Regions from separate parts of the Streptomyces sp. NPDC096079 genome, predicted to be linked through region 1. Evidence: riboswitches for the same ligand, from Rfam matches in the RefSeq annotation. Region 1 holds a riboswitch; each other region holds the start of a gene.

Region 1 (4,761 bases):
CGTCGAGGACCTCCGGCCGTCCGGACCGGTCATCGCCCTCGTCAACGGGATGGGGGCGACACCGCTCCTGGAGCTGTACGGCTTCAACGCGGAGGTGCAGCGGGTGCTCGCCGAGCGGCACGTGCCGGTCGCCCGGACCCTGGTCGGGAACTACGTGACGTCGCTGGACATGGCGGGGTGCTCGGTGACCCTGTGCGAGGTCGACGAGGAGCTGCTGCGCCTGTGGGACGCCCCGGTGCGGACGCCCGCGCTGCGCTGGGGCCGGTGAGCCGGGGATGGGACGAGGGAGCGAGTTCGTGACGGAGACCTTCGACGCCGCCTTCCTGGTGCGCTGGATGACGGCGGTGGCCGAGCTCGTCGACCGCGAGGCGGACCGGCTGACCGAGCTGGACTCGGCGATCGGCGACGCCGACCACGGGGCCAATCTGCGGCGGGGCTTCGCCGCCGTGGCGGACGTCCTCGCGAAGGAGGCGCCGGAGAACCCGGGCGCCGTGCTCATCGCGGCCGGGCGTCAGCTGATCTCCACCGTGGGCGGCGCTTCGGGACCGCTGTACGGGACGCTGCTGCGGCGCGCGGGCAAGGCCCTGGGCGAGGAGGGCGAGGTGACCCGGGAGCGGTTGGCGGAGGCGCTGGGCGCCGGGGTGGCCGCCGTGTCGCAGCTGGGCGGCGCGCAGGTGGGCGACAAGACGATGGTGGACGCGCTCGTGCCGGCCGTGGAGGCGCTGCGGGGCTCGTGCGGGGCGGCGCGGGCCGCCGCCGAGGAGGGCGCCCTCGCGACCGTGCCGCTCCGGGCGCGCAAGGGCAGGGCGAGTTATCTCGGGGAGCGTTCGGTCGGGCATCAGGATCCGGGGGCGACGTCGTCGGCGCTGCTGTTCGCGGCGCTCGCCGACACGGCCGGGGCGGAGGGTGCGGCATGAGCGGGTCCCCCGTGGGCATCGTGCTCGTCTCGCACAGCGCGGCGGTCGCGGCGGCGGTGGCCGAGCTGGCGCGGGGGCTCGCGGGCGGTGGCGACCTGGCGCCGCTGCTGCCCGCGGGCGGCGCGCCGGACGGCGGGTTCGGGACGAGTTCCGAGCTGATCCGCCGGGCGGCGGAGTCCGTCGACCGGGGTGCGGGGGTGGCGCTGCTGGCCGACCTGGGCAGCGCGGTCCTCACCGTGAAGGCGCTGCTCGCCGAGGGCGACGAACTGCCCGAGGGCGCCCGCCTGGTGGACGCGCCGTTCGTCGAGGGAGCGGTCGCCGCGCTGGTGACGGCGAGCGCCGGCGGGGACCTGGACGCGGTGGTGGCGGCGGCCTCGGAGGCGTACTCCTACCGCAAGGAGTGAGCCCGCGCGCCGTGTGCGTGGAGTGAGCGGGGGGCCGCGCCGGGTGGCGACCGTGTTGTGATCCAGCAGGTCAACACACTAATGTCGCAGGGCCTTGGTGTACGGGAAACCGGTGCGGTACCGGTGCGGCCCTCGCCACTGTGATCGGGAGGTCCGGCTCCACCCCCGGGGGGAACACCTCGGGGAAGCCACTGGACCGACGCGGGAGACCGCGGCGGTGTGGGAAGGCGGAGTCGGGCCGTATGACCGTCAGCCAGGAGACCGGCCGGGGTGCGTTGTCCATCCACGAGGTGCTGGAGAGGGTTTCCCCACCATGCATATAGCCGAGGGCTACCTGCCCCCTGTGCACGCCGCGGCCTGGGGCGTCGCGGCCGCTCCGTTCGTCGCCCACGGGGTGCGCGCGCTCACCCGCGAAGTACGGTCGAACCCCGAGTCCACCCTGCTGCTCGGCGCCTCCGGCGCCTTCACGTTCGTCCTGTCGGCACTCAAGTTGCCTTCCGTCACCGGCAGTTGTTCCCATCCGACCGGTACGGGGCTGGGCGCGATCCTGTTCCGGCCGCCGATCATGGCGGTCCTGGGGACGATCACCCTGCTGTTCCAGGCCCTGTTGCTCGCGCACGGGGGGCTCACCACGCTCGGCGCGAACGCCTTCTCGATGGCGATCGTCGGGCCCTGGGCCGGGTACGGGACGTACCGGCTGCTGCGGCGGTTCGGCACGCCGCTGATGGTGGCCGTCTTCTTCGGCGCGTTCGTCGCCGACCTGTCCACGTACTGCGTCACCAGCGTGCAGCTGGCGCTCGCCTTCCCGGACCCCGGCAGCGGTGTGCCCGGCGCGCTGGCCAAGTTCGGCGGGATCTTCGCCGTGACCCAGATTCCGCTGGCGGTGAGCGAGGGCCTGCTCACGGTGCTGGTGATGCGGCTGCTCACGCAGTCCAGCAAGGGCGACCTGATGCGGCTCGGCGTCCTGGGCCGGCCGGCGGCGGAGCGCCAGGAGGAGGTGGCCGCGCGATGAGCCGCAACACGAAGATCAACGCGCTGCTGCTGCTCCTGGTCGCCGCGCTGGCGGTCCTGCCGCTCGCGCTGGGCCTCGGCGACCACAAGGAGGAGCCGTTCACGGGGGCGGACGCGGAGGCGGAGACCGCGATCACGGAGCTCCAGCCGGACTACGAGCCGTGGTTCAGCCCGCTGTACGAGCCGCCCTCCGGTGAGATCGAGTCGGCGCTCTTCGCCCTCCAGGCGGCGCTGGGCGCCGGTGTCCTGGCGTACTACTTCGGTCTCCGTCGCGGCCGCCGGCAGGGCGCGGCCCGCGCGGCGGCGGAGACCGCCGAGTCGGCCGGGGGCTCCGACGCGGCCGGGGCCGCGGGGGCGTCCGAGGCCGGTCCGGGTCCGATCGACGGCACGGGCGCGTAGCCGCCGATGCTGCCGATCGACGCGGCGGCGCACAGCAGTCGCTGGCGCCGCCGCCATCCCGTGGAGAAGGCGGTCCTCGGCTTCGGTCTGACCCTGTGCGCGGTGTCCCTGCCGCCGTGGCCGGGCGCTGTGCTCGTCGCGGCGGCGACGCTCGCGGTGCTGCTCGGCCCGGCCGGTGTGCCGGGCCGTCAGCTGTGGCGGGCCTTCCGCATCCCGCTGGGCTTCTGCGTCACGGGCGCGGTGCCGCTGCTCTTCGAGGTGGGCGGTACGAGGGGGCTGGTGGCCCTGGCGCCCGACGGCCCCGCGCACGCGGGCGAGTTGCTGCTGCGGACCGCCTCGGCCTCCCTGGGGGTGCTGCTCTTCGCCTTCACGACGCCGGTGTCCGACGTGCTGCCCCGGCTCGTCCGGGCGGGCGTGCCGGCGCCGGTGGTGGACGTGGCGCTCGTGATGTACCGGATCATCTTCCTGCTGCTCGACGCGCTGACGAAGATCCGGCAGGCCCAGGCTTCCCGGCTCGGCCACACCACCAGGGCCGCGACCTGGCGTTCGCTCGCCGGGCTCGGCGCGACCGCCTTCGTCCGGGCCTTCGACCGGGCACAGCGCCTGCAGTCGGGGCTCGCCGGGCGCGGCTACGACGGGACGCTGCGGGTCCTGGTGCCGGCCTGCGCGGTGTCCCGGCGGTTCCTCTCGGCGACGGGCGCGCTCCTCGCGGGGCTCGTCGCCCTCACCCTCGTATCGGAAAGGTTCCTTCCGTGACGTCTCCGACCCCCGTCGTGGAGCTGGTGAAGGCGGGTTTCGCCTACGAGGACGGGCCCGCGGTCCTGTCCGGTGTGGACTTCGCCGTGGCGGAGGGGCGGGCGATCGCGCTGCTCGGCCGCAACGGCGGGGGCAAGACGACGCTGCTGCGGCTCCTCAGCGGGGGCCTGCGGTGCGGGAGCGGGGCGCTGCTGCTGGACGGGGCGGAGGTGGCGTACGACCGGAAGGGGCTGACCCGGCTGCGGACCACGGTGCAGCTGGTCGTGCAGGACCCGGACGACCAGCTGTTCGCGGCCTCGGTCGGGCAGGACGTGTCGTTCGGTCCGATGAATCTGGGGCTGCCGGAGGAGGAGGTGCGGCTCCGGGTGCGGGAGGCCCTGGAGGCGCTGGACATCGTGGCCCTGGAGGACCGGCCGACGCATCTGCTGTCGTACGGGCAGCGGAAGCGGGCGGCGATCGCGGGCGCCGTGGCGATGCGTCCCCGGGTGCTGATCATGGACGAGCCGACGGCCGGTCTCGACCCGCACGGGCAGGAGCGGCTGCTCGACGCCCTCGCCCGGCTGCGGGAGGCGGGGACGACGGTGGTGATGGCCACGCACGACGTGGACCTGGCGCTGCGCTGGGCCGACGACGCGGCAGTGCTCTCCCCGGCCGGGCTGCGCACCGGCCCGGTCGCCGAGCTGCTGGCGGATGACGACCTGCTGGCGGCGGCCCGGCTGCGCCGCCCTTGGGGCACCTCGGTGGCCCGTCTTCTGCGGGCGCACGGTCTGCTGGGCGCGGGCGCGGCGGAGCCCCGTACGCCGGAGGAGCTCGACGTGTGGGCCGCCGCCGGGGTGACGGGGCCGGGCCGCCCGGTCTGAGTCCCGGGGCTCTTTGCTACCGAGTAGTAGACATCACTCCCCGATTCTTCTGCAACTAGTTGCAGAAGGCGCGCGGGGTCGCCTAGAACTGAGGTCGACGACCCCTGCGCGAGGAGACGCCCCATGACCCCGTACCCGCACCTGCTGAGCCCGCTCGACCTCGGGTTCACCACCCTGCCCAACCGGGTGATCATGGGCTCCATGCACGTGGGCCTGGAGGAGACCGAGCACGGGTTCGCGCGCATGGCCGCCTTCTACGCCGAGCGCGCCCGTGGCGGCGTCGGCCTCATCGTCACCGGCGGCATCGCGCCCAACGAGGCCGGCCGGCCCTGGGACGGCGGCGCCAAGCTCACCACCGCCGAGGAGGTCGCCGAGCACCGGCTGATCACCGACGCCGTGCACGCCGAGGGCGGC
Region 2 (4,761 bases), on a different contig from region 1:
CGCGCGCTCCACGTACCGCGCGTCCTCCAGGCGGCCCGCCCGCTCCAGCGCCCGCCGCACGGTCGGGAAGGTGCGGCCGAGCTTCATCACGACCGCCGAGTCGGTGCCCGCGAGGCGGGCCGTCAGCTCGTCCTCCGGCAGCGTGCCGGGGATGATCGTGAGGACCTCCTCCGCCTCGCACAGCGGCTCGCCGAGCCGGGCGGCGGCGGCGCTGACCGAGGTCACGCCGGGGATGACGGTGGTGTCGTAGCGGTCGGCGAGCCGCTTGTGCATGTGCTGGTACGAGCCGTAGAAGAGCGGGTCGCCCTCGGCGAGCACGGCGACGGTGCGGCCGGCGTCGAGGTGGGCGGCGAGGCGGGCCGAGGCCTCCTCGTAGAAGTCGTTCAGCGCGCCCCGGTAGCCGCCCGGGTGGTCCGTGGTCTCCACCGTGAGCGGGTACATCAGCCGCTCCTCGACGTGGTTCTCGCGGATGTGCTCGGCGGCGATGGAGCGGGCTATGGACCGGCCGTGGCGGGCCGAGTGGTAGGCGATGACGTCGGCCGAGGCGATGGCCCTGACGGCGGCGACGGTCATCAGGTTCGGGTCGCCGGGGCCGAGGCCGACCCCGTACAGCTTTCCGGTCACGGTCGTCATGCCTGGATCTCCGCTTCGTGGGCGAGGGCGTTGAGCGCGGCGGCCGTCATCGCGCTGCCGCCGCGCCGGCCCCGCACGACCAGGTAGTCGAGGCCGAGGGTGTTCTCGGCCAGGGCGTCCTTGGACTCGGCGGCGCCGATGAAGCCGACGGGGATGCCGAGGACGGCGGCCGGCTTCCCGGCGCCCTTCGCGATCATCTCCAGGAGGTGGAAGAGGGCGGTCGGCGCGTTGCCGATGGCGACGACGGACCCTTCGAGGCGGTCGCGCCACAGTTCGAGGGCGGCGGCGGAGCGGGTGGTGCCGAGTTCGGCGGCGAGACCGGGGACGGCCGGGTCGGACAGGGCGCAGAGGACCTCGTTGTCGGCGGGCAGCCGCTTGCGGGTGACGCCGCTGGCGACCATCTGGGCGTCGCAGAGGATGGGCGCGCCGGCCTGGAGGGCGGCGCGGGCGTTCGCGACGACCCGGGGGGAGTACGCGATGTCCTGCACGAGGTCGGTCATGCCGCAGGCGTGGATCATCCGGACCGCCACCTGGGCGACGTCGGCGGGCAGGTCCGCGAGGTCCGCCTCGGCGCGGATCGTGGCAAAGGACCGGCGGTAGATCTCCGTCCCGTCCTTCTCGTAGTCGAACATCCTGGTGCTCTCGCTCATCTCGTCGTGCGGGCCTTGGTCACTGCTTCGGGCAGGGCGGTACGGGAGGTGGGGACGCCGTCCACCAGGTAGCTGTCGTCGCCGGTGGCGAGGACGTCGACCCAGGTGCCGCGCGGGTGGCCGCAGCGGCGCGCGCAGCCGGAGAAGTGCACGGGCAGCGGGCCCGGGGGCGCGGCGAGGGCGTCCGCCCGGACGTCCGCGAGGGACTTGGCGCAGCCGGGGCGTCCGGTGCAGGCGGTGACCCGGGCGCCGGGCGCGTCGGCGCGGGTGATCAGGCCGTGGGCCTCCAGGGCCGGGAGCGCCCCGGGGGCCGTCACCGCGACCACCCCGCGCCACGGGGTGAGCCGGAGTTCGCCGGCTCCGTCGGTCAGGGCCCGCAGCTGGGCGGCGGTGAGCCGGCCGAGCGGGGCGAGGACGTGCAGGGCGCGGTCGCCGAGCGGCCCCGGCGCGGGCGGCGGGGACACGGCGAGCGCGGGTACGGGTACGGGCTCCGCCGTGATGCCGGCCTCCGCGAGCGCCCCGGCCCAGTCGGGCACGTGCGTCTCGGGCAGCTCGTGCGGGCGCCAGGCCCCGGTCCCGGCGGCCTCGCTCGCGTTCAGGAACGCGAGGGCGGCGGCGAGGGCGGCCCTGACGGCGTCGGCTGCGGCGAGGAGGAAGGCCCGGGAGCCGAGGAGCAGCCGGACGGATCCGTTCCGTCCTGCGATCAAGCTCACATCGCCGCCGAGCCCGGCGACGTCCCCGCGCCCGTCGTCCAGGACGAACAGGAACCGTCCCGAAAGGGACGCCGCCCGCGGCTCGGCGCACAGGGCCGCGTCCAGGTCGCGGGCCCACAACTGCACGTCGGCGTGCCCGAGTCCGTCGAGTCCCGCCCCGGGCGAGGCCACGATGTTGCGGACGCGCTCGTGGGTGGGGGAGGGCAGCAGGCCCGCCCCGGCCAGCAGGGACGCGAGGTCCGCCCCGCAGTCCTCGGAGAGGCCGCGCAGCTCGGCGTTGCCGCGCGAGGTGATGCTGATGCGCCCGTCGCCGAGCGTCTCGGCCGCTCGGGCGAGGACCTCGGCCTGAGGGGGCGTCAGGCGTCCTGCGGGCAGGCGCAGTCGGGCCAGGCGTCCGTCGTCGGCGGGGTGCAGGCGCAGCGCCCCGGGGCAGGCGTCGCCACGGTCCCGTACGCGAACGTCGCCCGGTGCGGGCGTCGGGGGCGGGGTGGGCGGCATGGCGGCGAGCATACCCACGGGGAACCGCCCGGCCACCGGGTGTGATCCGGTCGACCCCGCCGCTCCCTGGGGCCCGCCGACGTCACGATCTAGGATGCAGATCGGCATGGGGTCCCAGGACCCCGGGGAGGAAGCCCGGTGAGAATCCGGCGCGGTCCCGCCACTGTGAGCCCGCACCCGCGGGTGAGTCAGGAACTCCCGTCGTCCATCTGACCACCCGGGGCGCGGACAACCCCGAGGAAGGCCTGAGCTCGCCATGCTCCTGCTGCTGTCGCACTCCGACACCGACCTGCTCAGCGCCCGCGCGGCCGGAGGGCCGGTGGAGTACCGCTTCGCCAATCCCTCCCGGCTCCCCCTCGCCGACCTCCCGGCCCTGCTCGACGGCGTCGACCTGGTCGTCGTCCGGCTCCTCGGCGGCGTCCGCTCCTGGCAGGAGGGCCTGGACACGATCCTGGCCGCCGGGAAGCCGGTCGTCGTGCTCAGCGGCGAACAGGCCCCCGACGCCCAGCTGATGGAGGCCTCCACCGTCCCGGTCGGCGTCGCCACCGAGGCGCACGCCTATCTGGCGCACGGCGGCCCGGCCAACCTGGAGCAGCTGGCCCGCTTCCTCTCCGACACGGTCCTGCTCACCGGCCACGGCTTCGAGGCCCCGGCCGCCGCGCCCACCTGGGGCCCGCTGGAGCGGACCGCGAAGGACACCGACGGCCCGACCGTCGCCGTGCTGTACTACCGCGCCCACCACATGAGCGGGAACACCGCCTTCGTCGACGCCCTGTGCCGGGCGGTCGAGGACGCGGGCGCGCGGGCCCTCCCGCTGTACGTGGCGTCCCTGCGGGCGCCCGAGGCGGAGCTCGTCGAGACGCTGCGCACGGCCGACGCGATCGTCACCACCGTCCTCGCGGCGGGCGGCACCAAGCCGGCCGAGGCGCAGGCCGGCGGCGACGAGGAGGCCTGGGACGCGGGTGCGCTCGCCGCGCTCGACGTGCCGATCCTCCAGGCCCTGTGCCTGACCGGCTCCCGGTCCGCGTGGGAGGAGAACGACGAGGGCCTGTCCCCGCTGGACGCCGCGAGCCAGGTCGCCGTGCCGGAGTTCGACGGCCGCCTCATCACCGTCCCGTTCTCCTTCAAGGAGATCGACGCCGACGGTCTGCCCGCGTACGTCGCCGACGCCGAGCGCGCGGCCCGCGTCGCCGGGATCGCCGTCCGGCACGCCCGGCTCCGCCACATCCCGAACGCCGAGAAGCGGCTGGCGCTCGTCCTCTCCGCGTACCCGACGAAGCACTCCCGCATCGGCAACGCGGTCGGTCTCGACACCCCCGCCTCCGCCGTCTCGCTGCTGCGCCGGCTCATGGCGGAGGGGTACGACTTCGGGCCCGCCGACGACCTCCCCGGTGTCGTCTCCGGAGACGGCGACGAGCTGATCTACGCCCTCATCGAGGCCGGCGGCCACGACCAGGACTGGCTGACCGAGGAGCAGCTCGCGAAGAACCCGGTCCGCATCCCGGCCGCCGACTACAAGCGCTGGTACGCGACGCTGCCCGCCGAGCTCCGCGAGCAGGTCGAGGAGCACTGGGGCCCGGCGCCCGGCGAGATGTTCCTCGACCGGTCCCGCAACCCGGAGGGCGACATCGTCCTCGCCGCCCTGCGGCGCGGGAACCTGCTGGTCCTCATCCAGCCGCCGCGCGGCTTCGGCGAGAACCCGATCGCGATCTACCACGACCCCGATCTCCCGCCGTCCCACCACTACCTGGCCGCCTACCGCTGGATCGCCGCACGCGCCGAGGACGGCGGCTTCGGCGCCGACGCCATGGTCCACCTGGGCAAGCACGGCAACCTGGAGTGGCTGCCCGGCAAGAACGCCGGCCTGTCCGCCGCCTGCGGCCCCGACGCGGCCCTTGGCGACATCCCGCTGATCTACCCGTTCCTGGTCAACGACCCGGGCGAGGGCACCCAGGCCAAGCGGCGCGTCCACGCGACCCTGGTCGACCACCTGGTGCCGCCGATGGCCCGCGCCGACTCGTACGGCGACATCGCGCGCCTGGAGCAGCTGCTCGACGAGTACGCGCAGATCTCCTCCATGGACCCGGCGAAGCTGCCCGCGATCCGCGCCCAGATCTGGACCCTGATCCAGGCCGCCAAGCTCGACCACGACCTCGGTCTGGAGGAGCGCCCGGAGGACGACGGCTTCGACGACTTCCTGCTGCACGTCGACGGCTGGCTGTGCGAGGTCAAGGACGCCCAGATCCGCGACGGGCTGCACGTCCTCG
Region 3 (4,761 bases), on a different contig from region 1:
CCTGCCGCTGCTCATCGCCTTCGGCGTCCTCGCGGCGTACACGTACTCCTCGGGTCTGCGCGCCCCCGCGCTCATCGCCTTCGTCAAGGACACCCTGATCTACATCGTCATCGCGGTGGCGATCATCTACATCCCGATCAAGCTGGGCGGCTTCGACGAGATCTTCGCCAAGGCGGGCGAGGCGTACGCGACGGTCAACCCGGCCACCGGCAAGCCGAAGGGCGCGCTCGTCCCCGGCGAGGCCGGCCAGTGGACGTACGCGACGCTCGCGCTCGGCTCGGCGCTCGCGCTCTTCATGTACCCGCACTCCATCACGGCGACCCTGTCGTCCCGGAGCCGCGAGGTCATCCGCCGCAACACCACGATCCTGCCGCTGTACTCGCTGATGCTGGGCCTGCTCGCGCTGCTCGGCTTCATGGCGATCGCCGCCGGCATCAAGGTCACGAACGGCCAGCTCGCCATCCCGCAGCTCTTCGAGACCATGTTCCCCGACTGGTTCGCGGGCGTCGCGTTCGCCGCGATCGGCATCGGCGCGCTCGTCCCGGCCGCGATCATGTCGATCGCCGCCGCCAACCTCTTCACCCGCAACATCTACAAGGACTTCATCAAGAAGGACGCGACCCCGGCCCAGGAGACGAAGGTCTCCAAGCTGGTCTCGCTCCTGGTGAAGGTCGGCGCGCTCGTCTTCGTCCTCACCATGGACAAGACGGTCGCGATCAACTTCCAGCTGCTCGGCGGCATCTGGATCCTGCAGACCTTCCCGGCGCTCGTCGGCGGTCTCTTCACCCGCTGGTTCCACCGCTGGGCGCTGCTCGCCGGCTGGGCCGTCGGCATGGTCTACGGCACGGCCGCCGCGTACGGCGTCGCCAGCCCGACCCAGAAGCACTTCGGCGGCTCCTCCGCCGAGATCCCGGGCATCGGGGAGATCGGCTACATCGGCCTCACCGCCTTCGTGCTCAACGTCGTCGTCACGGTCGTCCTGACCTTCGTCCTCAAGGCCGTGAAGGCTCCCGAGGGCGTCGACGAGACCTCCCCCGAGGACTACACGGCGGACGCGGGCGACGCCGGTGTCCGCACCGAGCTCCCGAAGGTCGGCACCTCGACGCACTGACCCACGGACGCGTCACCGGAGGGGCCCGGGAAATCCCGGGCCCCTCCGGCGTGCGCGCGCGGCAGACTGAGACGCATGGACTTCACGATCAGGGCGGTACGGCCCGAGGAGTACGAGGAGCTCGGTGACCTCACCGGGTTCACCTATCTGAATGACGGGCTGCTGCTGCACGGCGAGGACGACTTCTACCTGGACGTGCTCCGCGACACGGCCCGGCGGGCGCGCGAGGCCGAGGTGCTCGTCGCCGCCGACGCCGACGACGGCATCATCGGCGGGGTGACCTTCGCCGCCGGCGGCACCCCCTGGGCCGACATCGCCGTCCCCGGCGAGGCCGAGTTCCGGATGCTCGTGGTCGCCCCGGAAGCCCGCGGCAGGGGCGTCGGAGAGGCGCTCGTCCGCGCCTGCGTGGACCGGGCGCGGGCCCTGCCCGACTGCGCCCGGCTGGTGCTCTCCACGGACGCGAAGATGGTCTCCGCGCACCGGATCTACGAGCGGATGGGCTTCGTCCGCACGCCCGAGCGGGACTGGAACCCGATCCCCGAGCACGCTCTGCGGACGTACGCCCTCGCACTGTAACTCCGGGACCGACACAACATGTGGGGGGTGCTCGAAGGGGCGCCCCCCACATGTATGCTCGTCCTCGCTGTCGACGCAGGGGAATCCGGCGCGAATCCGGAACTGTCCCGCAACGGTGTGCTACGTGCGGATTCGTACGGAGTGAGTCCGAGGACCTGCCGGCAGCCCACCCGGTCCGTCCGTTCCGGGTGCCACAGACGTCCGGGCCTCGCGGAGTGGGCCGGTGGACGCGGCGCGCCCGCGCGTACGGGTGCCCGCCTGCCCGCCTCCCCCGCCCTGGCCCCGAGCCGAGCGAGGGAGAGCCCCCACGTGACCATCGCGCCCGCCGATCCGGCCGCAGCGATCGAGAACGACGGCCCCGGGACCGTACTCCTGCGGACCCTGACCGATCTCACCGCCGACCTCCCGGACACCGACCCCGGCAAGGTCGCCGCCGCCGCGCTCCGCGGCCGCAGCGCCACGTCGGACGAGGCGGAGCTGCGCGAGCTGGCCACCGAGGCCGCCGCCGGCCTGATCTCCGAGGACCCCGCGTACTCCCGGCTCGCCGCCCGGCTCCTCACCCTCACCATCGCCGACGAGGCCGCCGGCCAGGGTGCCGTGTCCTTCTCGGCCTCGGTGGCCGTCGGTCACCGCGAGGGCCTCATCGCCGACCGCACCGCCGAGTTCGTCACGCTGCACGCGGCCCGGCTCGACGCGACGATCGACGCGGCCGGCGACGACCGCTTCGGCTACTTCGGTCTGCGCACCCTCTACTCGCGCTACCTGCTGCGCCACCCGATCACCCGCAAGGTGATCGAGACCCCGCAGCACTTCATGCTGCGCGTCGCCTGCGGCCTCGCCGAGGACGACAGCGTCCGCGCCCTGGACGAGGTGGCCGCCCTGTACGGCCTGATGAGCCGTCTGGACTACCTCCCGTCCTCCCCCACGCTCTTCAACTCCGGCACCCGCCACCCGCAGATGTCGTCCTGCTACCTGCTGGACTCCCCGCAGGACGAGCTGGACTCCATCTACGGCCGCTACCACCAGGTCGCGCGCCTCTCGAAGCACGCGGGCGGCATCGGCCTCTCGTACTCCCGCATCCGCGCCCGCGGTTCGCTGATCCGCGGCACCAACGGGCACTCCAACGGCATCGTGCCGTTCCTGAAGACCCTCGACGCCTCCGTCGCCGCCGTGAACCAGGGCGGCCGCCGCAAGGGCGCCGCCGCGGTCTACCTGGAGACCTGGCACGCGGACATCGAGGAGTTCCTGGAGCTCCGCGACAACACGGGCGAGGACCAGCGCCGCACGCACAACCTGAACCTGGCGCACTGGATCCCGGACGAGTTCATGCGCCGGGTCAACGCCGACGCCGAGTGGTCGCTGTTCTCCCCGGCGGACGTGCCCGAGCTCGTCGACCTGTACGGCGAGGAGTTCGACGCCGCCTACCGCAAGGCCGAGGACGCGGGCCTGGCCCGCAAGACGATGCCGGCCCGCGATCTGTACGGCCGCATGATGCGGACCCTCGCGCAGACCGGCAACGGCTGGATGACGTTCAAGGACGCCTCCAACCGGACCGCGAACCAGACCGCCCTGCCCGGCCGCGTGGTGCACTCCTCGAACCTGTGCACCGAGATCATCGAGGTCACCAACGACGACGAGACCGCGGTGTGCAACCTCGGCTCGGTCAACCTGGGTGCCTTCGTGACCGCTGGGGACATCGACTGGGAGCGCCTGGACGAGACCGTCCGCACGGCCGTCACCTTCCTCGACCGGGTCGTCGACATCAACTTCTACCCGACCGAGCAGGCGGGCCGCTCCAACGGCAAGTGGCGCCCGGTGGGGCTGGGCGCGATGGGCCTCCAGGACGTCTTCTTCCAGCTGAAGCTGCCGTTCGACTCGGCCGAGGCGCGCGCCCTGTCCACCCGGATCGCCGAGCGGATCATGCTCGCCGCGTACGAGGCGTCCGCCGACCTCGCCGAGCGCAGCGGCCCGCTCCCCGCCTGGGAGGAGACCCGCACCGCCCGGGGCGTCCTGCACCCCGACCACTACGACGTGGAGCTGAACTGGCCGGAGCGCTGGGCCGCGCTGCGCGCCCGCATCGCCGCGACCGGCATGCGCAACAGCCTCCTCCTCGCCATCGCCCCGACGGCGACGATCGCCTCCATCGCCGGTGTGTACGAGTGCATCGAGCCGCAGGTCTCCAACCTGTTCAAGCGCGAGACGCTGTCCGGCGAGTTCCTCCAGGTCAACTCGTACCTCGTCGACGAGCTGAAGAAGCTCGGCGTGTGGGACGCGCAGACCCGCGAGGCGCTGCGCGACTCCAACGGCTCGGTGGCCGGCTTCACCTGGGTCCCGGCCGAGGTGCGCGAGCTGTACCGCACGGCCTGGGAGATCCCGCAGCGCGGCCTCATCGACATGGCCGCCGCCCGCACCCCCTTCCTGGACCAGTCGCAGTCCCTGAACCTGTTCATGGAGACGCCGACGATCGGCAAGCTGTCGTCGATGTACGCGTACGCCTGGAAGCAGGGGCTGAAGACGACGTACTACCTGCGCTCCCGCCCGGCGACCCGGATCGCCCGCGCCGCCCAGGCCGCCGCCCCGATCCCCGTCCAGCAGGCGGCCCCCGACACCGACGCGATCGCCTGCTCCCTTGAGAACCCCGAGTCCTGCGAGGCCTGCCAGTAATGAGCTCCACCGAGAAGAAGAACCTCCTGGACCCGGGCTTCGAGCTCACGCTCCGCCCCATGCGCTACCCGGACTTCTACGAGCGCTACCGGGACGCCATCAAGAACACCTGGACCGTGGAGGAGGTCGACCTCCACTCGGACGTCGCCGACCTCGCCAAGCTCACCCCCGGTGAGCAGCACATGATCGGCCGGCTGGTCGCGTTCTTCGCGACGGGCGACTCGATCGTGGCGAACAACCTGGTCCTGACGCTGTACAAGCACATCAACTCCCCGGAGGCGCGGCTGTACCTGTCGCGTCAGCTCTTCGAGGAGGCCGTGCACGTCCAGTTCTATCTGACGCTCCTGGACACCTACCTGCCCGACCCGGACGACCGCGCGGCGGCCTTCGACGCGGTGGAGAACATCCCC

Evidence for each region. Region 1 has a riboswitch for cobalamin ahead of ABTY59_RS33105 (energy-coupling factor ABC transporter permease). Riboswitches for the same ligand answer to the same signal wherever they lie in the genome.
Region 2: it holds a riboswitch for cobalamin, as region 1 does, so the genes downstream of both, cobN (cobaltochelatase subunit CobN) here and ABTY59_RS33105 (energy-coupling factor ABC transporter permease) in region 1, are expected to answer to the same signal.
Region 3: it holds a riboswitch for cobalamin, as region 1 does, so the genes downstream of both, ABTY59_RS00110 (ribonucleoside-diphosphate reductase subunit alpha) here and ABTY59_RS33105 (energy-coupling factor ABC transporter permease) in region 1, are expected to answer to the same signal.

What each region holds. Positions count from the first base shown of each region.
Region 1 is NZ_JBEOST010000025.1:92,345-97,105, reverse strand. Features, by position in the region: gene dhaK (dihydroxyacetone kinase subunit DhaK) at 1-268, shown strand, start outside; gene dhaL (dihydroxyacetone kinase subunit DhaL) at 336-917, shown strand; gene ABTY59_RS33110 (PTS-dependent dihydroxyacetone kinase phosphotransferase subunit DhaM) at 914-1,321, shown strand; cobalamin riboswitch at 1,400-1,605, shown strand; gene ABTY59_RS33105 (energy-coupling factor ABC transporter permease) at 1,635-2,333, shown strand; gene ABTY59_RS33100 (energy-coupling factor ABC transporter substrate-binding protein) at 2,330-2,731, shown strand; gene cbiQ (cobalt ECF transporter T component CbiQ) at 2,738-3,487, shown strand; gene ABTY59_RS33090 (ATP-binding cassette domain-containing protein) at 3,484-4,347, shown strand; gene ABTY59_RS33085 (FAD-dependent oxidoreductase) at 4,471-4,761, shown strand, end outside.
Region 2 is NZ_JBEOST010000003.1:356,253-361,013, forward strand. Features, by position in the region: gene ABTY59_RS09060 (precorrin-2 C(20)-methyltransferase) at 1-633, opposite strand, end outside; gene ABTY59_RS09065 (precorrin-8X methylmutase) at 630-1,283, opposite strand; gene ABTY59_RS09070 (ferredoxin-like domain-containing protein) at 1,280-2,506, opposite strand; cobalamin riboswitch at 2,585-2,712, shown strand; gene cobN (cobaltochelatase subunit CobN) at 2,751-4,761, shown strand, end outside.
Region 3 is NZ_JBEOST010000001.1:20,485-25,245, forward strand. Features, by position in the region: gene mctP (monocarboxylate uptake permease MctP) at 1-1,111, shown strand, start outside; gene ABTY59_RS00105 (GNAT family N-acetyltransferase) at 1,187-1,687, shown strand; cobalamin riboswitch at 1,729-1,864, shown strand; gene ABTY59_RS00110 (ribonucleoside-diphosphate reductase subunit alpha) at 1,997-4,351, shown strand; gene ABTY59_RS00115 (ribonucleotide-diphosphate reductase subunit beta) at 4,351-4,761, shown strand, end outside.